One region of the Sodalis sp. (in: enterobacteria) genome, then DNA from elsewhere that is predicted to be linked to it. Evidence: predicted binding sites of a transcription regulator. Region 1 holds the regulator's gene; the other holds the start of a gene.
The links. Region 1 encodes Fur, which represses iron uptake genes when iron is present. Its sites were predicted from a motif close to ATAATAATGAGAACNACTATCAA; they were not measured.
Positions count from the first base shown of each region.

Region 2: a site for Fur is predicted at 3,057-3,079, ahead of GPOALKHO_RS01980 (Nramp family divalent metal transporter). Genes of this name have one in related genera too.

Region 1 covers NZ_CP132913.1:769,574-782,035, forward strand. Annotated here, with positions in the region: gene GPOALKHO_RS04220 (amidohydrolase family protein) at 1-281, opposite strand, end outside; gene GPOALKHO_RS04225 (hypothetical protein) at 692-1,027, opposite strand; gene glnS (glutamine--tRNA ligase) at 1,070-2,740, shown strand; gene fur (ferric iron uptake transcriptional regulator) at 3,785-4,225, opposite strand; gene fldA (flavodoxin FldA) at 4,441-4,956, opposite strand; partial or broken gene ybfE (LexA regulated protein) at 5,155-5,464, opposite strand; gene GPOALKHO_RS04250 (hypothetical protein) at 5,641-5,889, opposite strand; gene GPOALKHO_RS04255 (hypothetical protein) at 5,946-6,086, opposite strand; gene GPOALKHO_RS04260 (hypothetical protein) at 6,109-6,294, opposite strand; gene GPOALKHO_RS04265 (hypothetical protein) at 6,695-6,880, shown strand; gene GPOALKHO_RS04270 (hypothetical protein) at 7,167-7,490, shown strand; partial or broken gene GPOALKHO_RS04275 (FAD-binding domain-containing protein) at 7,543-8,887, shown strand; gene GPOALKHO_RS04280 (type 2 GTP cyclohydrolase I) at 8,860-9,600, shown strand; partial or broken gene GPOALKHO_RS04285 (hypothetical protein) at 9,714-9,937, shown strand; gene GPOALKHO_RS04290 (hypothetical protein) at 10,124-10,330, shown strand; gene GPOALKHO_RS04295 (IS1-like element transposase) at 10,871-10,990, opposite strand; gene ubiF (3-demethoxyubiquinol 3-hydroxylase) at 11,392-12,462, opposite strand, start outside.
Region 2 covers NZ_CP132913.1:356,707-369,168, reverse strand. Annotated here, with positions in the region: gene pyk (pyruvate kinase) at 1-777, shown strand, start outside; partial or broken gene GPOALKHO_RS01985 (N-acetylmuramoyl-L-alanine amidase-like domain-containing protein) at 2,210-2,458, shown strand; gene GPOALKHO_RS01980 (Nramp family divalent metal transporter) at 3,125-4,480, shown strand; partial or broken gene GPOALKHO_RS01975 (lauroyl-Kdo(2)-lipid IV(A) myristoyltransferase) at 4,652-5,452, opposite strand; gene mepM (murein DD-endopeptidase MepM) at 5,536-6,861, opposite strand; gene znuA (zinc ABC transporter substrate-binding protein ZnuA) at 6,874-7,815, opposite strand; partial or broken gene znuC (zinc ABC transporter ATP-binding protein ZnuC) at 7,889-8,649, shown strand; gene znuB (zinc ABC transporter permease subunit ZnuB) at 8,642-9,427, shown strand; gene ruvB (Holliday junction branch migration DNA helicase RuvB) at 9,523-10,539, opposite strand; gene ruvA (Holliday junction branch migration protein RuvA) at 10,548-11,165, opposite strand; gene ruvC (crossover junction endodeoxyribonuclease RuvC) at 11,248-11,769, opposite strand; gene GPOALKHO_RS01935 (YebC/PmpR family DNA-binding transcriptional regulator) at 11,813-12,462, opposite strand, start outside.

The DNA of each region.
Region 1 (12,462 bases):
ACATCGATGACCAACACCAGGTGATCGCCCTTGATGCGTTTGGCGTTACGCACGTTGGCCCGGTTTACGTGAAGGCCGTCGGAGATAATGTTACAGTAAATTTCGGGACCTCGAACAGGGCGCCGATGATCCTCCGGTTCGCGTGAGACCAGCGGCGACATAGCGTTAAACAGATGGGTAGCGAAGCTGACGCCAGCGGCAAACCCCGTCTTGGCCTGATTATAGGTGGCGTCAGAATGATCAATGGCAACACGAATACCGACAGCCCTAAGCCGATGGATCGCCCGGGATCCATCGGCTTAGGGCTGTTTTGCTGATCACATCGCTGTTCGCGCAAGGAAATTCTACCATCTCTTCCGTTGGCGCATGCATTAACGCCAGGTCATGGGTGCCTTTCTGGCCGGGCTGAGATACGGGTCTTCTAAACGCAACCCCACGCCTTTTATGCTGCGCCAAAAGCACGCATCACTTCCATCGCCAGACGCATAAATCATCGGTACTGGTAATCTCGGGGTCGGCAGGAAACTGGTGCGGCCAGAGCGCTGGTTGGGACGGCCTGCATTGTTTCCAGCGTTTCGATAGACAACGCTTCCAGGCTGTCGTTGAACCGCACGCTGCCGCAGCCGTTTAGCTGCGGAAGAACAGCCTATTCTGTAGCTGGACCTTACTCTACTTGAACGCTAACGCGCGCTCAATGATAAGCCCGGCGGTCTTGAGTGACATGGAGGAGCTCGGCGCACTGACCGCTACCGATAATACCATGGTAGTGGGTGGTCAAAGCCGGATTTTCCGGCAAGTAATCGTGCCCGATAAGCGGCAACGTGGCGCAACGCCAGCGGGCCGCGGCGTTATCAGCAATCATTTGTTCACGCCCCTGTGCTACCACGTTAGAGGGCCGGGCGTTTTCTGTTCTGTCTTTTCCTCGCCTCGCGCGATGCCTTAACCGCACCAACCGGCCGTTCCGGTAAACCGTAATGGAGAATTTCTCTAACAAGCGATTGTGTCCTGGCGTGGCATGTTGGAACATAAGAGCAATGAATGTCGTGCTGTTGTGTAGAGGAATATCAACATGAGTAAGGCTGAAGCCCTCCCAACTAATTTTATTCGTCAAATTATCGACGAAGATCTGGCTTCTGGGAAGTATACATCGGTGCATACCCGTTTTCCGCCGGAGCCAAATGGCTATTTGCATATCGGCCATGCAAAGTCCATTTGCCTCAATTTCGGCATCGCCCAGGATTATCATGGCAAATGCAACTTACGTTTCGACGATACCAATCCCGTGAAAGAGAACGGGGAATATGTTGATTCCATCAAATATGACGTGCAGTGGTTGGGTTTCAACTGGAGCGGTGACATTCACTACTCCTCAGATTATTTCGACCAGTTACATGACTATGCATTAGAGCTTATCGACAAAGGGCTGGCCTATGTCGATCAATTATCGCCGGATGAAATTCGCGAATATCGCGGCACGCTGACGCGCTCGGGTAAAGACAGTCCCTATCGGGATCGCAGCGTGGAAGAAAACCGTGCGCTCTTCGCCAAAATGCGCAACGGCGAATTCGCTGAGGGCAGCGCTTGCCTGCGGGCGAAAATCGATATGGCATCGCCGTTTATGGTAATGCGCGACCCGGTGCTGTACCGCATTAAATTCGCCGGTCATTATCAGACCGGCAACGCCTGGTGCATTTATCCGATGTATGACTTTACCCACTGTATCTCCGATGCGCTGGAAGGAATAACCCATTCGTTATGCACCCTGGAATTTCAGGATAATCGTCGGCTGTATGATTGGGTGCTGAATAATATCACCATTGATGCGCATCCCCGGCAATATGAATTTTCCAGACTGAATCTCGAATACGCCATTATGTCCAAGCGTAAGCTGAATCTGCTGGTGACGGAAAAAATTGTCGATGGCTGGGACGATCCGCGTATGCCGACCATTTCCGGTCTGCGCCGCCGCGGCTATACGGCAGCTTCGATTCGCGAATTCTGTCGCCGCATCGGTGTGACAAAGCAGGACAATAATGTGGAGATGGCCGCGTTGGAAGCCTGTATTCGCGAAGACTTAAACAAGCGCGCGCCGCGCGCCATGGCGGTGATCGACCCCGTACGGGTAGTCATCGAAAGCCTGCCGGCGGGGTATGAACAGAATATCACGATGCCAAACCATCCCAATAAACCGGAGATGGGGATCCGCCAGGTCGCGTTCAGCCGCGAAATCTATATCGATCGTGCCGATTTTCGTGAAGAAGCCAACAAGCAATACAAACGTTTAGTGCTGGGTAAGGAAGTCCGCCTGCGCAATGCCTATGTGATTAGGGCTGGGCGCGTAGAAAAAGATACCAATGGGCAGATCACCACCATCATCTGCCGTCACGATCCCGATACGTTAAGTAAAGATTCCGCCGACGGACGCAAGGTGAAAGGTGTGATCCACTGGGTATCGGCCACTCGCGGCATTGCGGCAGAGTTTCGTCTGTATGACCGGTTGTTTAGTGAGGCCAACCCGGCAGTAGCGGAAGATCTCCTCTCTACTCTGAACCCGGATTCGCTGGTTATTCGTCAGGGCTTTGTCGAAGCCAGCGTGCCGACAGCCAGTGCGGATGAACCTTTTCAGTTTGAGCGCGAAGGCTATTTTTGCGCTGACAGCCGCTACTCCAGCTCCTCCCATCCGGTGTTCAACCGTACTGTGGGGCTGCGCGACACCTGGGCCGATAAAGCCTGGATGTGATCTTACCCATCCCCGCGCCGTGATTTTTTCGTTTCTGGCGCAGGAGGGGCGTTACGGGTTAGGCGCGCGAATTGTGTGCCTAAGGCGTGGCTGATAATGGCTGGGTTTGTGGCCAAGATGTAGCTGCTATCTAAAATGCATCGGGGTGCATATTTGCACGGGTTCACCTCGTCACCCACCAGTTGCTTAACGCGGGATGTCAACGCTTCGAACACCGCATGTTTTTCTCTCGACGCCAAAATGGATCCAGGAATGCACCCTCTCCTTTTGGGAGCTATAGGCGTCAGAGATGGGGGCTAAGGACCGTGCAGAGCGGTGTAAACGGTTTTGTCGCAGGGAACGAACGTGATACCACGTTGGGCGAAACGTGGGCAGGGCCTCATGATCGATTTGCGCATACAAGAGAGAACTATCGCCTTGGGTGCGTGCCGTCAACGGTAAAGGTTTCGTCGTCCGTGGTGGAGCTTAGCTCACCACTGCCGCGACGGGATTTTGCGGACTTTTGAGGGTCACCGGCGATGAGGGCTCCCGCCTAGACGGGTATGCAGCATCGAGCGCGGTATCGCGTTGTGGGTTGTATAGCCGTCTAGGCGGGAGCCCGGGTTGCTTGTTGGTCGGGCATTCACCGGTCACAGTGTCGTGTTGGGCGTTTTGCTGGCGCGTGACGGTACGGGAGTGAACTCCTTGCCGTTGTGTTTTGGCGTAACTATTTTACTTGCCTTACGCCGTTGGGTTCAGACGTGAGCGGCGCTCGCACGGTGGGAGAGGCTTCCAGTGATGCCACAGCCGTGGGCGGCAGAGGAGGGGTTGCAGGATACCCCAGTTTTGAGGGTAGGGTCAGGCTAAGGCCTGATAATGATTTATCGGCATATAAGCCCACTGCCAATAACCTAAGAAGTTAACTTCTTAGGTTATTGGGTGAAAGACTAATTCGGAAAAATAGACAGCAAGGTGGTGTATGGGGTGTATACAGGTCATGATTGTATGGCGGTAACCTGACGGTGTAGGGGGTATCAGAATTTTACGACGTTCGGATCGTCTATGTCATGCATGCAAAGTTTCATCTTCACGGCAGTCGCCTTCCGCGCAATGGCCATAAAGATAGAGGCTGTGGTTGGTCAGTTTAATATTGTGCTTTTTCGCGATGTTGCGCTGGCGTGCCTCGATAAACTCATCGCGAAATTCGATGACCTTGCCGCAATCCAGACAAATCAGGTGATCGTGATGGCGTTGCTGGGTGAGCTCGAAAACCGATTTACCGCCCTCAAAGTTATGGCGGGTGACAATGCCGGCATCATCGAATTGATTGAGTACGCGGTAAACGGTGCCCAACCCGATTTCCTCACCCATATCGATCAGTTTTTTATACAGATCCTCCGCACTGATGTGGTGGCATTCCTGGTCTTGTAATACTTCCAGGATTTTAAGCCTTGGAAGGGTCACTTTCAGGCCGGCCTTCTTTAATGCGATGTTATTGTCAGTCATGCGGATTTGGTCCTGTTACTTAATAATCAAGTTATAACTAACATAGCCTATAACAATCGTCGGCCCGAAATGTATCACTGTCTCCATTATAGAACTCACGATCAGAAATGAAAAAGAGACTCATTTTCATTACAGTCCACGCAGCGGGTAAGGAATTATTTATCAAGCATGCAATGCGGTGTCACGTCGTCCATGAGCTGGACATCGGTAAGGCGTTAAGCCAAATTCATCTCTTCGCGAACCTGTTTGACCCAGCCGTCGATGCGTTCAGCGGTAAGCTCAGGCTGGCGGTCTTCATCAATGGCCAGACCAATAAAGTGGTCGTCGTCCGCCAGCCCTTTGGACGCCTCAAAATGGTAGCCGGCGGTTGGCCAATGGCCGACCAGCATGGCGCCGTGAGGCTCAATAATGTCCCGCATGGCGCCCATCGCGTCGCAGAAATACTCCGCGTAATCTTCCTGATCGCCGCAACCGAACAGCGCAACTATCTTGCCACTGAAGTCGACATTTTCCAGCGTGGGGAAAAAATCGTCCCAGTCGCACTGCGCTTCACCGTAATACCAGGTCGGGATACCAAGCAGCAGCCTGTCGTACTGTTCCAGATCTTCTTTGCTGCTTTTGGCGATGTCAAAAACATTAGTAACATCGGTACCTAGTTGCTTTTGAATCATCTTGGCAATATTTTCGGTATTGCCGGTATCACTGCCAAAGAAAATGCCTACACTCGCCATGAATATCAACACCTCATAAAATTAAAAGTATCTTCAATCGTCAACCTCAAGCTGATAATGGTAATGATAGCAGACCTTCACTTAAGGAGATACCTGCCGGCGTGCGTCAATTGCTCCCGCTGTGCCGTCCGTGTCCGGCATGACGCTCATGCCACAGATGAGCAGCAGGCAGACGCCGGACTGCTCTGCGGCCAGCGATCAGTCTGTCCAAGATCTGCACCACAAATGACTCTCCACTGCTTCGGGACCCCCCCTTTCCTTCAGCCAGCGGGATAAATTCGATAAGCTCACCGCGAGAAAATATCCCGCTGATCTATTCAGCGCATCCACCGTCTGCGCATTGATTTTCAACTCCACGCAGCCCGCGCACTTTGTGGCGCTGTGGCTGGTTACACTTATCAATTCTGAACCGCTCATCCCGAGAAGAAGACTGGTTTTCGGCCTTCCTCAGGCGACATTCATCCGTGAATAAATCCAGCGTAGTGCGGTCCGTTTGTTCTTTTACCATAGTTGATGAAGGGAATAGCAACCGTAAGCGGCGGGGTTACCGGCGGCTGGCCTAAGTCCTGGCCAGTGTCCTTCGCGGTGTTAGTTTAACCGGTTCTGGATGTAGCCGGCATCAAAAAAGCAACCATTTTACCCCAGTAAAGCGGGTGGCGACAATGGCTAACTGCCGCGTCCGGTTTATGCTTCCGTCAGAAAATGCGCACCGGCGCGCACTACCGCCTCCGGTTTTTCGGCATGCACCCAATGGCCTGATCTGGCCACTACATGGGCGTGGGAAAATTGCTGACGTAGAGTCTCTCGGTAGCGACCACCAGGTATGGGGACTCGTGGATAAACAGTATCGGCCCCAGCTATGGACAGTGTTGTTGGCCGATAATGTCGGAGTAATTTTCCAGGCATTGTTAAGATCGAAACACCATTGCCCATGATCAAACGATTTCAGTAGAAACTGATGGTGCCCGGATCGTCAATATCCTGTTCCATTAGCCTCGCCGACGCGCGTTAGGGCGACGATAATAGGCTATCGGCGCCAGCGTACATTGCATCATCGCCACATTGCCACCCATCGCGAATGACAGATGACGTCCAGCGGCCATAAGCAGCGCGTCCAGTAACGCCAGCACATCTCGCGCCTTTCGTCGTAGCCTATGGTTGGGCGTGGAGAAAGGCTGTGGTTGCGCAAGTCATTTGCAACGCGCGATGATTTTCACCCAGTTGACGGCGGACTGGAATATCCAGATTGTCCAGATTGACGAACAAACCGTGAATCGGCACCACCGGCAGACCCTTTTCCGGCTGTCGCGCCGCCTGCAGCTGATAATGCAATTTCATAGTGTTTCTTTATGCTGCGGATAAAAGCCCTAGCCTAGCATGAGTTTGGTGCCGCCAACGCTGTAATGAGAGAAAAGGGTTGTGCGCGGGCTAGCCGATCCTCTGGCAGATACGGCGGTTGGTGCTGTTCGTTGCCTGGGTTTAACTTGTACAATCGTGGCGATTGATTTATGTGGAAATTAACGGATCACAATGAGGTCTATTGAAGTCGATAAAGATCTGTATCGCTATCCCCGGTGTTGACCAAGCGTAAACCCCCGCAACGGCGGTGACTTTGCAACAAAAGCCTCAGAAAAATCGGAATCTGTTCGTACTCTACCGAGTGGGTTCGCGCAATGCATGAATTATTGCTCTCAGACGATTATGCTTTGCAATAAAGGTGGTGGATCGTTTCATGCTGATGCTGACCATCCTATACACCTTGTCGCCGCAGGCCTTCGCGTCTACCGAAACACCGCACAGTCGTACCCGCATGTATTGCCGGCGACAAGCAAACGCCACTGCAAGCGGCTACCAGACTAAACCCAAACAGGTGTTCAGTACGCCTTGTGGGTCATTGCCAATACCAATAGCAAACGTGGTGTGATTGAGTATATTTATGCTGGCGATGTGGCTCCCAACGGAGCTGATAGAAGAAGTTTGCGGCACTCTTAAATTTAATTTACTAGCAATGGAGAGGCGCCGATGGTCAATCGCCCTCCGCGCCGGGAAACCCGCCTGCCAGATAATTTATAGTATAATTAATGTCGCAATATTATGTATTGCGGCTTAAGCCAGGCAAAAGCTTACACCTCGGGACACCACGGCCGCGCCTGGCGCAATAGCTTCAACGAATCCACATTCTGGCCATTAGTCAGGCTATCACGAGCAGCATGACAAGCGAATGCGCTTCGCAAACTCCCTTTGCAACCTTGAAAAGTACTCACCACCACCTGGCATCCTCCTGGCCGTTTTGGCTGCGTTTAACCCGTCCTGGCGGAGCGGCGTCCAATATGTCATTGCCCGTCAGCGGAAACGGTGAAATTCGTGCCTACCCAAACCCTTGTATCGGCGTATTGGCTCCTTTGTCGCCAGCATGGGCCCGCTGGTTGTTGCTTGACGCATTCGACCCGGCGCACCGCTACCAGTACCTCACTCGCGACAATTATAATTATATAGCCGAATATAAGCCTGGTTCGCGCAACAGCGCTATTTGAACCCTATCCAGAAGCGCTGTTGCTACGTTACGGACATTAACCCTACGGAAGTGTGATAACTCATTTGGTCTGGCTGCGCAACGGCGTACGCATGCACGATAATTTGCGCTTCATACGGTTTTGTCAGGATCCTCAGGCGCGGGTGCTGGCGGTGTTTATCGCCACGCCGCAGCAGTGGATGGATCACGATATAAGCCGTGCTAGGCGGATTTATCCGCCAACATCTGTGTCATCTGGCCGATGACCTGGCGACGTTTTGCCAGCGTGATCGGGTGGGTGGACCGGCTGTTTTATGACTATCAGCATGAATTTAACGAATGGAAACGAGACCGGCAACTGGAGAGACGGATCGGCGACGATACGCTGTGCCAGGGTTTCGATGATAGCGTGCAGCCGCCCGAGCAGCGTCCATATCGGCAACCAGAAGATGCACAAGGTCTATACGCCTTTAGTACACTTTTCTGCGCCGGCTTGAGAGAGTATACCATCCGGCCTGTCTGTTGGCACCGGCACCGCGAGCGATAGCGCCCTGTGGCAACACGGGCGAGATCGCTCCGTTTGGTTACCCCACCACGCCATTCGGGCAAGACTATCCCGACCGTGAAGCGGTCGGGCGCTCCCGTCCGCGTACCTTTTGAACATTTGAAGGATTATCACCTCGGCCGCGATATTCCGGCGTTAGACGCCACCAGCCGGCTGTCCGCCTGGCTGACGAGACGATCGGCGTGCTGTCGCCGCGCCAGTGTTATCAGCGGCTGCGCCACAAATGCTAACGCTAAGGAAAGCAGCGCCTTCACCTGGCTCAATGAATTGATATAGCAGGATTTACCGCTATCTGCTGATGGCCTGGCCGGCGCCGTCCCCCATCCGCCATATCTGGACGTGCCATGTCGCCTGGCGGAAAGATCTGGCCTGTTCAATGCCTAGCGTGCTGTCCGCGCCAGCTGTCCCATTGTCGATGTCGCCATGCGGCAACTGGTGCAAATCGGTTGGATGCACAATCGATCGCGAATGATCAGCGCCAGTTTTCTGATCAAGGATCTGCTTATCGACTGGCGCTGGGGCGAGCGCTATTTTATGTCACAGCTTATTGATGGTGATCTAGCGGCCAATGAGGGCGGCTGGCAATAGGCGGTCTCTACCGGCACAGACAGCGCCTTTATCCGACGCTGGATGCCGGCGGCAAAGACTGGTGCCGGACATTATCTGCACCAGCCGCATCGTTGGCCTGACGCGCAGAGCGCCGGATTGTATACCCGTCGCTGATCGTCGATCATGGCAAAGCGCGTGTACACGCCATGGAGGCTTATGAAGCGGCCAAAGCCCGTGGCAGAGCGCGGGACAGAACCACGATGAGGGAGGCAAATCGATGCGAAATACCAAGCTTGAGCAACTGATTAATCAAAAACTTAATAGTAGCGCGCTGGAAGATTATGCACCCAACGGCCTACAGGTAGAGGGCCGCCAGGAAGTAAAACGTATTGTCATCGGCGTTACCGCCTGTCAGGCGCTGCTGGATAGCGCTCTGGCGTGCAGCGCCGACGCAGTCATGGTCCATCATGGCTATTTCTGGAAAAACGAGTCACCGGTGATTAGCGGCATGAAACGCCGACGGCTGAAAACCTTACTGGCTAACGATATCAATTTGTATGCCTGGCATTTGCCGCTGGATACTCATGCTGAATTGGGTAATAACGCGCAGTTGGCAGCAGCGCTGGATATTCGGGTGACCGGCAGTCTGGAACCGCTGCTGCCGTATGGGGAGTTCGTGACACCCATTAGTAGTGAAGCGTTGCGCCTGCGCCTTGAACAAACGCTAGGACGTAGCGTACTGCACTGCAGCGGCGGGCCGGCGCAGATAAAGCGGTTGGCCTGGTGTAGCGGCGGCGGTCAGGGATTTATCGAGATGGCGGCACAAGCGGGGATGGACGCGTTCATTACCGGCGAGGTATCCGAGCAGACTATTCATATTGCTCATGAAGAGGGGCTGCATTTTTATGCCGCCGGCCATCACGCCACCGAACGCGGCGGGATCCGCGCGCTTGGGGAGTGGTTGGCACAACAGTATGATTTTAATGTTACTTTTATCGACATTCCCAACCCCGTGTAACGGCGAAACCAGACCATGCTCCCATTGACAATGCTGCCCGGGATACGCGTGCTCATTGACTATTAATGAGTAAGATTATGAATTCGGCATAGGCTGGTTTCCAGGAGGTGGCGTTGCAGCGAGCGCGATGTTATTTGTTGGGAGGGCGGGCGGTGGCACTAGAACTGGAGCCGCCGATTAGTCTGGAAAGTCAGCGCCGCATTTGGCGTGGCGCAGCGCATCGCGCTACACCAGGACGTTCCGAAGCCATTCCCGGTATGACAATCTGACGGTGCTGCTGACCCCAGCGCAGCACACGGCGCTGGATGCGATAGAGCGCCCGCAGCGCTGGCGGGAAGTCCGCAGATGACCGCCGATCGGTTGACATCGGCGGTGGACAGACGGCATCTTGCCGCTGGAAAGCCCTGGTGACTGATAATATGTTGACCATACCACCGTGGCGCTATTCATGCCACAGGCGGCATCGCCAACGCTGTTGCGTCCCGGGCGACAACCTGCGCTTCATGCCGCAAAAGGAGGGGATATGCTGAAAGTGATATGTGTCGGTATGATGGACCGCAGTACAGGGCGGCGGTCGCAACCTCGATATCAGCCAGAGCGGGGTAATGGACGCGCCATGGACGCGCCGATGACGAAAATGACCAATTTGTTGGTGGGCAATGCGCAGGACGCGGCTGTACTAGAAATTACCCTGGACCAGTTTTGCGCCACGATAACCCGTCCGGGCTGACCAGCTCTGGCCCGGCGCCGATTGTCGCTTGGCTGGATGATAAACTGTTTTGGATGGGCTAGCGCAGCGCGTTGCTACTTTTAGCAAACAAGCCTTAACTTCCGGCACTGCCCAGCCAGTAACGACCTGGCGCGTAGGAGCTGCTCAGTATCGAAAGTCATAGTCGCCGATAACAACTCCTCCTTTAAGTCGCTCACGTCCAATAAGCCTGTGCCAGCATTCTTCGCTCCAGCGTTACTTGCTAGCACGCCAGCTACCCACGCCTGATAGGCAGGCGACCTCTTTTGTTTGAGTTGTTGCCTTGCGGCAGTAGGATTTTATCCTTTACCGATTTATCCTACGAGGTCGCCAACTGGACAGCCATGTAGGCACGATTTTCTGGTTGCTCATCAGTTTGCCAGGCTTTTGGCTTGTTCTCCGGAGCCAGGATTTGGGTATTTCCAATCAGCGCAGTGCATTGATAATTCTATGAATTTTCAGGAATCCAGGCGAAGTGCAATCGTTTTACGCGTCAGTTGGTTAATGTGGGTAGGGAGCGCCTCATGGGTTGATGATTGTATTAATGACGATTTTCCACGCTCTGGCGTTATCGTGAACACCGGCACCATTAAAGACCATATCAACGCTCTGCTCTTTCATTTCCGGCTTTCGCGCTTTCATAGTGGTAGGTAAGTTGGAACACACGGCAACAAGCACTGACACCGAAAGCGTTTGCGTTTCGTTAGACTATGGCCATGTCGATAAATCAATCTGAATAACAGCGAAGACAATGAACAAAATTATAACCACGCGGAAATCTCAAATAGCGGCAGCCTGTTACAAACAAGCTAAGCTATGGCCGTGCGGGCGTCGCCAGCTCGCACACCCGTTGCAATACTATTACTTACGGATAGCATTTTACAGAATTGTGTTTGCAGGATGATGAACGGTTTTTCAGTGTGTGGGAGGGCATTGTCATTGACCAAAAACAATGGTCGCGGCCGCGCGGCATACCGTTGCGCGGGATAAGCAGCTCCCGATGCCGGCATCTGACACTGCAGGGCGTCACTCCTGATTTGGGTTCACAAACCTAACGCGTAGCGCAACACCCGCTGCTTAATGCCGTCGGCGTGCTCAACCAGTATCAGGCCGAGGTTGCGCGCCAGCATCAGTGGCAACAGATCATTGCTGAACGCTGTATAGAACGCATCTATTCCCATCTGTATTAGCAGATTATTGCCACGCCGGTGTCGCTGGTAACGTTGCAATACTGCTAGCGTACCCCAAGGTTCATCACGACGGCGAGCCTCGATCAACACCTCCGCCAACGCCTCGGCATCGCGAAAGCCGAGATTAGCCCCCTGCCCTGCCAGCGGATTAATGGTATGCGCAGCATCACCAACCAGCGCCAACCCAGGCCTGACGTAGTCGCGGGCATGCTGACGCGTCAGGAGAAACGATGCCGCACCATGCAAGGTGAACGCGCCGAGCCGAGCGGGGAAGGACGCCTGCACTTCTCGCGCCAACGCCGGCAGCGAGAGTTTTTCCAGTTGGCGAATACGCGCTGCGCCGTCATACCATACCAACGACGCCCACTGGCCGTAGAGCGGTAAGAACGCCCGCGGACCGGAGGGATGGAACGCCTGCCAGGTCACATCCTGTTGCTTGCCATCGGTTTCCACGCTGAGCAATAGGCAGGATTGCCGATATTGCCAGCCGCTAACCGCGATGCCTGCCTGCCGCCGCACCCAGGATTGCGCGCCGTCGGCCCCGACCACGATCCGGCTCGTGACGGCGCTGCCGTCACTTAGCGTCAGCCGCCAGCGACCGTCCTCATGGACCATAGCGTCGAGCAAGGCCGGGCAACGCAGCGTCAACTGGCCGCAGTCGGCTAATCCCTGCCACAGCGCCTGCTGCAGCCGGCGGTTCTCCACCATAAAACCAAGCTCCGGTAGGCTCAGGGAGGCGGAATTGAACACTACCCTCGAGGACGGCCACTCCCAGGTTTCCAGGCGGCGGTACGGTACGCAAAAACGGTCGTCGATGCGCTGCCAGGCCTGGATACGACGCAGCAGCGCCACCGAGGTGCAACTGATGGCCGACACCCGTAAATCCGGAGGCGCGTCGTTGGCCACGGACATTGGCGGCGCTGG
Region 2 (12,462 bases), 410 kb from region 1:
AAAGTCGAGCGTGCCGAAGCTGTGGCCAGTGAGGAAGCTATGGACGATATCATCCTCGCTTCGGATGTGGTGATGGTGGCCCGCGGCGACTTAGGAGTTGAAATCGGCGATTCTGAACTGGTGGGTATTCAAAAGAAACTGATCCGTCGCGCCCGCACCCTGAACCGCGCCGTAATTACCGCCACGCAGATGATGGAATCAATGATAACCCACACAATGCCCACGCGTGCCGAAGTCATGGACGTCGCCAACGCGGTGCTTGACGGTACCGACGCGGTGATGTTGTCGGCCGAAACTGCTACGGGGCAGTATCCCTCCGAAACGGTGTCGACTATGGCCAGCGTTTGCCTGGGGGCGGAGAAGATTCCCAGTATCAATGTGTCCAAGCATCGGCTGGACGTGCAATTTGACAATATCGAAGAAGCCATCGCCATGTCGGCGATGTACACCGCCAATCACCTTAGGGGCATCACTGCCATTATCTCAATGACGGAATCGGGCCGTACCGTGCTAATGATGTCCCGCATTAGCTCGGGCCTACCGATTTTTGCCCTCTCACGTCATGAACATACCCTGAACCTAACCGCGCTTTATCGTGGCGTGACGCCAGTGTACTTTAACGGCGATTGCGACGGCGTGGCGGCGGCAACCCACGCCACCAATTTGTTGCGTGATAAGGGGTTTCTGGCCTCGGGGGATCTGGTGATTATCACCCAGGGCGACGTGATGGACATGGTTGGCACCACCAATACCAGCCGCATCCTGCGCGTGGAATAACCCAAGGCAAGCGCATCACGGTATTATTCGTACGTAACGGACCGTCCGTAACGGACCGTCCGCGGATCGCACGTAATGCAGATAAACGGGTCCGATATTCGTCATCGCAACAGCCATCTTCTAACGACAGTTAGATCATTATTTAGAGTATCTTTCCAGCGCATTCCAGCGCATTTTCCAATAGCGCGCGTGCTAGACGCTGTCGTTGCACAATTACCACCTGATCGGCATCGATCAAATAGATGCGACCGTCACTCTGGATCAGAATATTTCACCGTGATGTATATAGAGTCCACGTGAACCGAGCAGTAAGCAGTAGCGCCATGGTTCTCAGCACATTGCTTTTCCCTTATCGGATAAATCCTCTAAGGTACTGCTGGCAGTATATTTCGTGATCAGAACGTCCACCGGATCGCTGTGTTTGTCACTCATCACGCTGACGCGGGAAAATCAGGCTGATTATTGACCTTGTTCAGATAATGTTGAGCCCGTATGGGGTTGGCGTTCGGCATGCAAACAAAATTAATTCAGACACCATCCTTAAGATCCCTGCCCAATCTCTTTGCGTTTGGCTATCACCTGTTGTTCAATCGGTTTACACGCAATACGTACCAAAACGGTCAATGGCTTATAGAGGGTGTTGCCCTCTGACAGAGTACACGCCGTCCGCGTCGGAAAAGCATAGGAAGTCAGTGCGGCGCTGCTTGACACGAGGATGGCTGAGGCGGATGCGCTCTTCGCTTTGGCCCTCGCCTATCTATAACTACTCGTGGCGCCTTAATAATGACCTGGTGTAATACATCTTAGCGAGGATCTATTCTCTTCTGGGTATATTTCACCATTATTTCGTTAAAAACGCGACTTTCTAAGAAATCGATTTCTTTCTGATCCAATATCGTCCTGGCGAGCGGTTTATCGGCATACAGTAACGTCAACGTTGTCATTACCGTCAATCTGTCATACGATACGGTAGTGTTGTCAATATTTCACCTGACTGTGATCCATCATTTTTATCATACTAACAAGCAGCCGCCAATAACTCTCTAGCGTTTAATTCTACAAAGAGCAGGGTTTTCATAATAAAATAACTGATGTATCTATTTGTAATCGTCCATTCGACTTTGCCGGAAACACACGTCCGCAAAATTCGATGAATTTTCTATTGCGCCAAAGATAAAGTAGACCTCAATAAATGGCCGCCATCGAGTCATTGATCCGAGAACGCGATTTCCTAGCCCTATTGCCACAGGATTGCCAGCGTGAATAGCTACGGAGAATTAATTGGACAGGTTTCGCAATCTTTTCTCCGACGACGGAACCCGAAAGCTGGTTGTAAATTTTAACGGCGTCGACTGTTTCAAGCCAGTCGGTAAACAGAACGGATTTCAACTAGCGAAAACCCGCTACAGAGAAAGCCAGGTGTCCTTTTGTTAACCACAAATATTTCTTCACGTATTGGTTTACCAGTCAGCCACACAATGCAGTGGATATTGGCGCGCACATTGGTCTGATGGCTAAGGTGATTTATAAGCACTTGAATCTGAAAGCGGACGGCGGTAAATTTATTCCCGCTATCGAGGAATTGGAGCGCGACATTACCTATATTCCTAGACTTGGATTAGGCCGCGCTAAATGTCAAAAAGGAGACGAACTCTATTATCGCAATACATCTTCTTTGTAGCGTAACCGCAGAGTGGTAGTACGCCCTTTATAGAATAATATGCAAAGCAAACCTGGTATTGTGGTTTTGCGCGCATTGTAAAACAAGTCACCGTAACGACCCTGCCTTGCACAGGCCGGCTGACACTCGTTCAAACGGCCTGTGCCGAAGACGGGCCGCTACGATTGCCCCTCTCACAAGCGGATTGCGCGATCTCCTGTCTCGCCAAGCCTGTACAGGGAAGTGTAGGATCACGCGGCTGCCCTCCCTTCTAGCGTCAGCGCCGTTGCCGACAGAGGGCGGCTGACACAAGCGGATCGGCGAGCGAGAGCCTCAAAGCCGAACGCCTAGCGCAATACGACACTGCGACTTGCGCGCAGGCCAGTAGGCTGAGGTATCAGCGCCATGGCCGTAGGCGCCGATCGCATGGCTGTGCCGCTGTCCTGCAAACGACCACCGACAAGTGGGCAGATATGGCACCAAGGCTCTTCACAAGACGTAGAGGTTCCCCTGCCCGTTGGGGCAGTCTGCCATTAAGCCCATAGCGCTGAGGAGAGGACTGGCGCGGCGCGCAGGTCGCTACCCGCCTGAAGTAAACCGAGCCTAAACGAGCTTTTAATTGATAACAAATCTTATTCCTATTTATAATAAAATCATTTTTCCGCTCTCAGTTAATTTGGAAAAAAGATGGAAGTAGTCAAAAAGAACAGTCTGGAAGAAATTAACGGTACGATCCCCGTTCCGACGGGAAAGGGCGGATTTTTTAGAAAACTGTTTGCTTTTTCGGGGCCTGGTGCATTGGTCGCGGTCGGTTATATGGATCCAGGCAACTGGATAACTGCGATTCAAGGCGGAGCCCTCTACAGCTATCTTCTGCTGTCCGTAATACTGATCTCCAGTCTGATTGCAATGCTGCTCCAGGTCATGTGCGCCAAATTGGGTATAGTCACGGGAATGGATTTAGCGCAGGCAACGAAAGCCCTGATCGGCAAGCGCACCGCCGCCACGCTCTGGGTCACCACCGAATTAGCCATTATCGCTACGGAGATTGCCGAGGTCATCGGTAGTGCTATCGCGTTAAATTTACTTTTCAAGATCCAGCTGTTGTTGGGTGTGATGATCACCGTGCTAGATGTGTTTCTCCTGCTGGTATTGATGAAGTTTGGTATCAGAAAAATCGAGGCGCTGGTCTTTACGCTCATTGCCGCAATCTTTATTATTTTTGCCTATGAGGTGGCACTTGCTAACCCAGACTTGGCACAAATTGCCCACGCGTTAATCCCACAAAGAGAGATCCTCACCGCGCATGTAGCGGGCGGTGATTCCGCTTTCTTCATCGCGTTGGGGATCGTAGGAGCCACTGTGATGCCGCACAACCTCTACCTCCACTCTTCCATCGTGCAATCGCGTCAATACAACCGCAGTGACGAGCGGGCGGTGAAAGAAGCTATCTGCTACGCGACAATTGATTCCAATGTCCAATTAGGATTCTCCTTTATCATTAATTGTTTACTACTTATTCTCGGCGCCGCGCTATTTTTTGGTAAAGACCCGGACGATATCGGCCGTTTTGCCCAACTATACGATGCCCTGCAGGATCACAGCATGGTTGGTGCCATTGCCAGCGCCACCCTGGCAACATTATTCGCCGTTGCGCTGCTGGCTTCCGGGCAGAATGCCACTATTACGGGGACCTTAACCGGGCAAATTGTGATGGAAGGCTTCATTAATTTCCGTCTCCCGCGGTGGCAGCGACGCCTGATTACGCGTCTGATTGCTATTTTGCCGGTTGTGGCCTGCATCTACCTATGGGGAGATAAAGGGGATATGGTTGAGAAACTTCTGGTCTATACCCAGGTCTTTTTGAGCATCGCCTTACCGATTTCAATGATTCCGCTGCTGTATTTAACCTCATCCAGAAAGCGAATGGGCAGATTTGTCAATTGCAAACCTTTTATGATACTCGGCTGGCTGGCCACAGCAGTGTTAGTGGTCTTAAATCTCCAGCTCATCATCGAAACGGTGCATATGCTGTTCGGCTGAGAAACACTGCTGTGGATAGGCCAGATTCAGTTGCGCAACAGCGTGGCTGCAGCATTGCGCGCAGCTGATATATATAGTGCAACGGAGGAGCGTGTTCAAGTGAAAGTGAATCCCATAACAATGCCAAGCCAAACGCGACAGCACGCTAGTTTTCGCGCTTTTGCTCCGAGTTCTCAGCGAAGAGGGGCGCTTATAGGGGTTGGGATCGCGCCAGGCTTGCGGGTTTTAAGCAGTTTTAGCACCCAGGTATATTGCTCAGGGTTTTGACGTACTAGTGCACCGCTTCATTCATGCGGCACGCCAACGGTAGCATCATTTGTATCCGTTTAATGCGTCCATTGGCGAAAGAATAATATGCAACAGGCTGATGTTGCCGTCGTAGAGCGGGAATGGCGGAACGACCGTGGCACGGCAGACTTTCATTAGATGGCTGAAAGTCGGTAGCGTCATTGCTTTTTGGGTGGCAAAGAAATCCACAAACTTACTGTGCTCGGTACCGTGAACCTGATCTAGTAAATAATATCCCAGTACCCCTGGCGCACCGAGCTAATAAAGAGTTTGCATGGCGCCATTTTGGCCGCGCGCCGTCATTAGCATCCTTGACACATCCACCGCCCAACCGTGAGGCACCAGAAAAATGATATTGCGCTCCTCTCTTTCTGAAGCCGATTTAGCAATTTGTGCCATGCCACCGCTCGCGCGCCAGCGCTGGCTTTTGGATTGCGGCAAGTCACGCAGGTGAACATGTCGTCTATAATGGTTTTCTAGGGCGATTTCATAATTGACTTCTACGCGAAGGCGCGCCTTGTGCGCAACGCGACCAAACGCGCCCAGCACGGTCTCGCAGCCGTGGCGGGTCCAGGTGACGGCGATGGCGCCCATCCCCAGCCAGACGCCACAATAATGCAGGGTATGTGATGCATTTTGAATGTCGGGATGAACTCTATCTATCCCGTTTCGCTTATTTTCCATGCCTGCCTTTCTTAATGCTTGTCATCGCGCAGTTGTTACCATGGCTAACCGCATTGTAAAGACAAGCAGCCGATACAGGAATGTCAGTTTAATTGCAGCTGAGGTAACATCTGTTTGACTTGGGCGAGATATTCGGCGCGATCGCTGCCGATCAGCCCTTCGGTATGCGGTAGTTTGGCGGTCAGTGGGTTAACCGCCTGCTGGTTGATCCAGACCTCATAATGCAAATGGGGGCCGGTTGAGCGCCCTGTATTACCGGACAAGGCGATGCGATCACCGCGTTTCACTTTCTGTCCCGGCTTCACCAACAATTTCTTCAAATGCATATAGCGGGTCATGTATTGGCGGCCGTGGCGGATGGTCACATAGTTACCAGCGGCGCTATCTCTTTTGCTAACCATCACCTCGCCGTCGCCCACCGCTAGTACCGGCGTACCGACAGGCATGGCAAAATCGACGCCGCGATGTGGCGCGATACGGCCGGTAACGAGGTTAAGCCTGCATGGATTGAAATTGGAGGAAATGCGGAATTGTTTCGCGGTAGGAAAACGCATAAAACCACTGGCGAGAATAGCGGCATCGCGGTTATAGAATTTACCGTCATCCGCGCGGAACGCATAATAATCTTTCCCGCCAGTCCGTAGGCGTACGCCGAGTAGTTGACTTTGGGCGCTCTTGCCGTCCAGCACCTCCCTCGAGGTTAGAACCGAGAACTGATCCCCTTTACGCAACTTGCGAAAATCCAGCTGCCACTGCAAGGCTTTGATCACCGCGTTGATATCACTGCACGTCAAACCGGCTGCGCGCGCGCTGGTAACGAAACTGCCATTGAGCTGGCCGGTCAAGGTGGTGTTTCGCCACTTTCCTGTCATATTGGCGATACTTTCCTTGAACCCGCCATTCACGCGATCATAGGTGCGCGTCTCACGGCGAGAAACATCCCAGGTCAGGCGCTGCAAATCGCCCTCGGCGGTCAGCGTCCAAGAGAGGGATTGGCCTACCTTCAAATTGCGCAACACGGGGTTTTGCTGAGCCAGCGCCGCGACGTCGGCGATATCGATGCCGTATTGAGTGAGGATACTACTTAGTATATCGCCAGTGGAGATAACATACTCATGCACGCCGACCTCCCCTACCACTCGTTCGTCCAATTCATCCTTTGGAATATCTTCATCGCTGTTCGTGGTGGTCTGGTCGAGGGGTTCACTGGCCTCTGGCGTCAGCTCATGTAATTGATGGTCTTCCAGCGGAATGATGCGACTAGCGGGCCGTTCCACTACCGAGGAATAGATATAGGGCCGCCAAACGGCGACGGCTAAAGTGACTATGGTCAGCGACCCCAGCATGACACGGTGGGGTCGCTGCAGATGATCAAACGCCAGGGCGAAAGAGCGGGCTATCTGCTGCACTAATAATTATCCTTATGTGTTCTTCCCCAGGCAGCTCACGTACTGGTTGGCCAATTGCGACAGAAAGCGTGCGTAGCTTCCCTTGTCTAAGGCGATACCCATCCCAAGCGTATCCAAGGTGCCAATATGCACGGATGTCCCATGGGCGACGGCGTTGATAACAGCTGGCCTGAATTGTGGCTCAGCAAAAATACAGGTCGCTTTTTGCTCAACCAACTGTGTTTTGATTTTGTGTAAAGCCTGGGCACCGGGTTGTATTTCCGGATTGATGGTGAAATATCCTAATGGCGTCAGGCCATAGTATGTTTCGAAATACCCATACGCATCGTGAAATACGTAATACCCTTTAGCGCGAACAGGCGCCAGCATTGTAGCGATATTTTTGTCATTTTTTGTCAAGACGGCGTTGAAAATTCGCAAATTATCATCCAATTGTTGTCTCTTTTCTGGAATTAACTCCAGCAGACGGTCATGGATTGCCTCAGCCGTGCGCCGAGCGATGGTCAGCGACAACCACAAATGCATATTATATTCGCCGTGGTGATGGCCATGATTTTCATGCACTTCTTCACCGGCTTTTTGCAATAGCGGCTTAACGGATGGCAGATTAGCCAGGGTAATGCGACGCGCAGCAGGTAGCGAGGCGGCTGATCTAGAGAGAAACGCCTCCATTTCCGGCCCTACCCACACCAGCACATCGGCTCTTTTTAACCGCAGCGCATCCATTGGCCGCAAAGCATAATCATGGGGTGAAGCGCCATCGGGTAACACTACCTCCACCGGCATAACGCCATCGGCGACGGCAGCGGCGATAAATCCCAGCGGGCGGAGCGAGGCAACAATCGCCGCCTGCGCGTTGATGCCCGCCGCCATCCCTAACGCGGCGCCAAGGCCGACGAAACGGCAGGTACGACCAACGGCGCGAAGAAAAACGGCGGGATAGGATACAGGCACGGCAATATTCTCATCGGCAACGAAGCAAATTGTTATGTTATAATAACGCGGTAATTTAACAACCGTAATTATCATGACCGATTTGGTAATTCTGAAACACATCGGCGTCGCCTTTGGCCGTAAAGCGGTGCTGCACGATATCTCTCTCAGCCTGCGCACCGGCCATATTCTTACACTGCTAGGCCCGAACGGTGCTGGCAAGTCGACGCTGGTGCGGGTGGTACTCGGGCTTATCGCTCCTACCGAAGGGACTCTTAAGCGCCAGCCAAAACTGCGTATGGGGTATGTCCCGCAAAAAATACATCTGGACCCGACATTGCCGCTGACGGTGGAATGCTTTATGCGTCTGCGTCCGGGCGTCAAGAAAAGCGATATAGCGCCGTTGCTGGCGCAAGTGCAGGCGCAACATCTGCAGACGGCACCCATGCAGAAACTTTCCGGGGGAGAGATGCAGCGGGTGCTGCTGGCGCGCGCCCTGCTCAATTCACCACAGCTATTAGTGCTTGACGAGCCGATGCAGGGTGTGGATGTCAATGGTCAGGTGGTGCTGTATGATTTAATCGACAACATTCGCCTGACCCTTGGTTGCGCAGTGTTGATGATATCGCATAATTTACATATGGTGATGGCGAAAACCGATGAAGTGCTGTGCCTTAATCACCACATCTGCTGTTCCGGCACGCCGGATGTCGTCTCGGCCCACCCGACTTTTATTGCCATGTTCGGCCAGCGCGGACCAGCGCCGCTCGCGATCTATCACCATCATCATAACCCTGCCACGACTTGCAGAGTGAAGTCGTGATGCCCGCACAGAGAGCCTGTCGCCATGATTGAATTATTACTCCCAGGCTGGTTCGCCGGCGTGCTGTTATCGCTGGCAGCCGGTCCACTCGGCGCCTTCGTAGTATGGCGCAAAATGTCGTATTTCGGCGATACCCTCACCCACGCCTCACTCTTAGGCGTCGCTTTCGGCCTGTTGTTGAACATCAATCCGTTTTACGCGGTGATTGCAGTTACGCTGGCGCTGGCGTTCGGGCTGGTATGGCTGGAACGCTTCCACCAGTTGGCCATCGATACGTTATTGGGCATCATGGCGCACGGTTTGCTCTCCCTTGGCTTGGTCGTGGTAAGCCTGATGCAGAGGGTGCGGGTTGATTTAATGGCCTATCTGTTTGGAGATCTGCTGGCGGTCACGCCGCAGGACATTGCACTGGTGGGTGCGGGTGTCGCGGTAGTGCTGACGCTTATCTTGTGGCAGTGGCGCGCGCTGTTATCAGTGACCATCAGCCACGAATTGGCCCACGTAGACGGCATCCCTCTGCTCCGCGTTAAGCTGTTGTTGATGCTGGTCACCGCGCTGACCATCGGACTGGCGATGAAGTTTGTCGGTGCGTTGATTATTACTTCGCTGCTTATCGTTCCCGCCGCGGCGGCACGCTGTTGTGCGCGTAGCCCGGAGCAGATGGCGTTATACGCTACCCTCGCGGGTGCGCTGGCGGTCACCGGCGGATTGGCCTTTTCCACGCTCTGCGATACCCCGGCCGGCCCATCTGTCGTGCTGTGCGCCTGGGTGCTATTCATGCTCAGCCTGAGCGTCAAAGTGCGCACTTGACCACCGATGGCGGTGCAGAGCGCCCTGCTATCGCCGCCTGAAGCCACTGCGGCGCGATGGGGCGCGGCTGCTGATGCGCTCAGCGCCGACGGCGTTTATGCGTTTTCGCCGCCGCGTCCTTCAAGCCCGAAATGGCGATAGGCGTGGACGGTGGCGATACGCCCGCGGGGCGTTCGCTGTATAAACCCTTGCTGGATCAAAAACGGCTCCAGCACATCTTCGATTGTTTCGCGCTCTTCACCGATTGCCGCCGCCAGGTTATCCAACCCTACCGGTCCGCCGACAAATTTATCAATGATGGCGAGTAGTAGTTTTCGATCCATGAAGTCGAACCCTTCGGTATCGACATTCAGCATATTCAGCGCGTTCACCGTCACCTCATCGCTGATGTGGCCCGCGGCCCGCACATCGGCAAAGTCACGAACCCGGCGCAGCAGCCGGTTGGCGATACGCGGCGTACCGCGTGCCCGTCGCGCGATTTCCCGCGCGCCGCCTTCGGTAATGTTCAGTGCCAGATGGGCAGCGCTGCGGCTGACAATGTGCTGTAAATCTCCCGTCTGATAAAACTCTAGCCGCTGCACGATACCAAAGCGGTCGCGCAGCGGCGGCGTCAGTGAACCTGCGCGGGTGGTGGCGCCCACTAGAGTAAACGGCGGGAGCTCAATTTTGATTGTACGTGCAGCCGGTCCTTCGCCTATCATGATATCCAGCTGATAATCCTCCATCGCCGGATAAAGCACTTCCTCGACTATCGACGAAAGCCGATGGATCTCATCGATAAATAAAACGTCATGGGGCTCAAGGTTGGTCAGCATCGCCGCTAGATCGCCGGCTTTTTCCAGCACCGGGCCCGAGGTGGTGCGCAGATTGACCCCCATCTCATTAGCGACAATGTTCGCGAGTGTGGTTTTACCCAACCCGGGTGGCCCAGAGATGAGCAAATGATCCAGCGCGTTGCCGCGCATTTTCGCCGCCTGAATGAAAATTTCCATCTGCTCGCGCACGTGGGGCTGGCCGATATAGTCCGCCAGAGTTTTCGGCCGGATAGCGCGGTCGATTACCTCTTCTTCCGTCACCGTCGCGGAACTTATCAGTCGATCGGCTTCAATCATCCTCTACCTCACAGCGCAGCGCGCAGCGCATCACGGATAAGCATTTCACAATCGGCGCCAGCGCTTGTTACTTTGTTGACCATCCGACTTGCCTCCTGCAGTTTATACCCCAGCGCCACCAGCGCGGCAACCGCTTCGCTCTCTGGATCGGCCGGATTGACCTGCGCGGCGATGGCTGGTGGGATATCACCCACGCCATGAGAGACGAACAGATCGCCGGACAGTCCTTTAAATTTGTCCTTCATTTCCACCACCAGCCGTTCCGCGATCTTCTTGCCGACGCCGGGCAATTTCACCAATGCGTTAATTTCCTGGCGCTCCACGGCGCCAACAAACTGCTGCGCCGGCATCCCGGAGAGAATTGCCAGCGCCAGCTTCGGCCCGACGCCGTTTACTTTAATTAGTTCGCGAAACAACATCTGTTCCTGCTTATGGATAAAACCAAACAGCAACTGGGCGTCATCGCGCACCACGAAATGGGTGAAGATAATGGCCTCTTGACCGGTTTCTGGCAGGGCATAGAAACAGGTCATCGGTAATTGCATCTCATAACCAACCCCATGCGTTTCCAACAACACCTGCGGCGGCTGCTTTTCCAGAATGATACCTCTGAGACGTCCGATCACCTCGACCTTCCTTTACGCGTCAGGTTATTGCTTTTGATGATTATGCTTATAACATAATAAAGGTAAACACACCTGTCCGACATCAGCTTGGCCTGCCGCGCACCAAATTAAGTCCCTCGCTGCCCATGCGCAAGGCATTCTGGCTGACGTGGCAATGGGTGATGGCGATGGCTAACGCATCGGCGGCATCCGCCTGCGGGTTGGCCGATAGTGTTAATAGGGTACGCACCATATGCTGTACCTGGCTTTTCTCCGCCGACCCCGTACCCACCACCGTCTGCTTCACCTGACGGGCGGCATATTCAAACACTGGTAAATCCAGGTTAATCGCTGCCACGATGACGACGCCGCGCGCCTGGCCCAGTTTTAGCGCCGAGTCGGCGTTTTTGGCCATAAAAACCTGCTCAATTGCCAGGCAGTCGGGTCGAAACTGCGTGATAATTTCGCTGACGCCGGCATAGATAAGCTTCAGGCGACCGGGCAGGCCGTACACTTTGGTACGGATACAGCCGCTACCCAGGTAGCCCAGTCTACGTCCATCCTGGCGCACGATACCATAGCCGGTAATACGCGAGCCGGGATCGATACCTAATATCACGGTCATACCGCTGCCGCCTAGCTTGCGCAATGCCGCGAGAAACCGGTCATCACAGGGTCGCCGCCACATTGTCGGAAATCTCACCGTTGTGGTAGACTTTCTGCACATCATCGGAGTCTTCTAGCATATCGATAAGGCGCAATAGTTTGAGCGCAGTCTCAGCGTCCAGATCGGCACGAGTGGACGGTACTAGCGTCACTTCTGAGGCTTCCGGCGTCAGACCAGACGCTTCCAGAGCGTCTTTGACTCCACTGAACGCCTCCGGCGTGGTGTACACATCGATCGCACCGCCATCATAAGTAATAAGGTCATCGGCGCCGGCTTCCAGCGCCGCATTCATGATGGTATCTTCACTCAGGCCAGGCGAAAACGAAATCACCCCTTTTTTTGTAAACAGATACGCGACGGAGCCATCGGTGCCCAAATTACCGTCGGTCTTAGTGAAGGCGTGACGTACTTCGGACACGGTACGGTTACGGTTATCACTCAGGCACTCAACCATGACCGCGGTGCCGCCGGGGCCATAACCCTCATAAATGATGGTCTCCATCTGGGTGTCATTATCCCCCCCTACGCCGCGGGTGATGGCGCGATTAAGCACGTCACGCGTCATGTTATTCGCCAAGGCTTTATCCATCGCCGCGCGCAATCGAGGGTTGGAGCTGACATCCCCGCCACCCAATCTGGCGGCGGTGACCA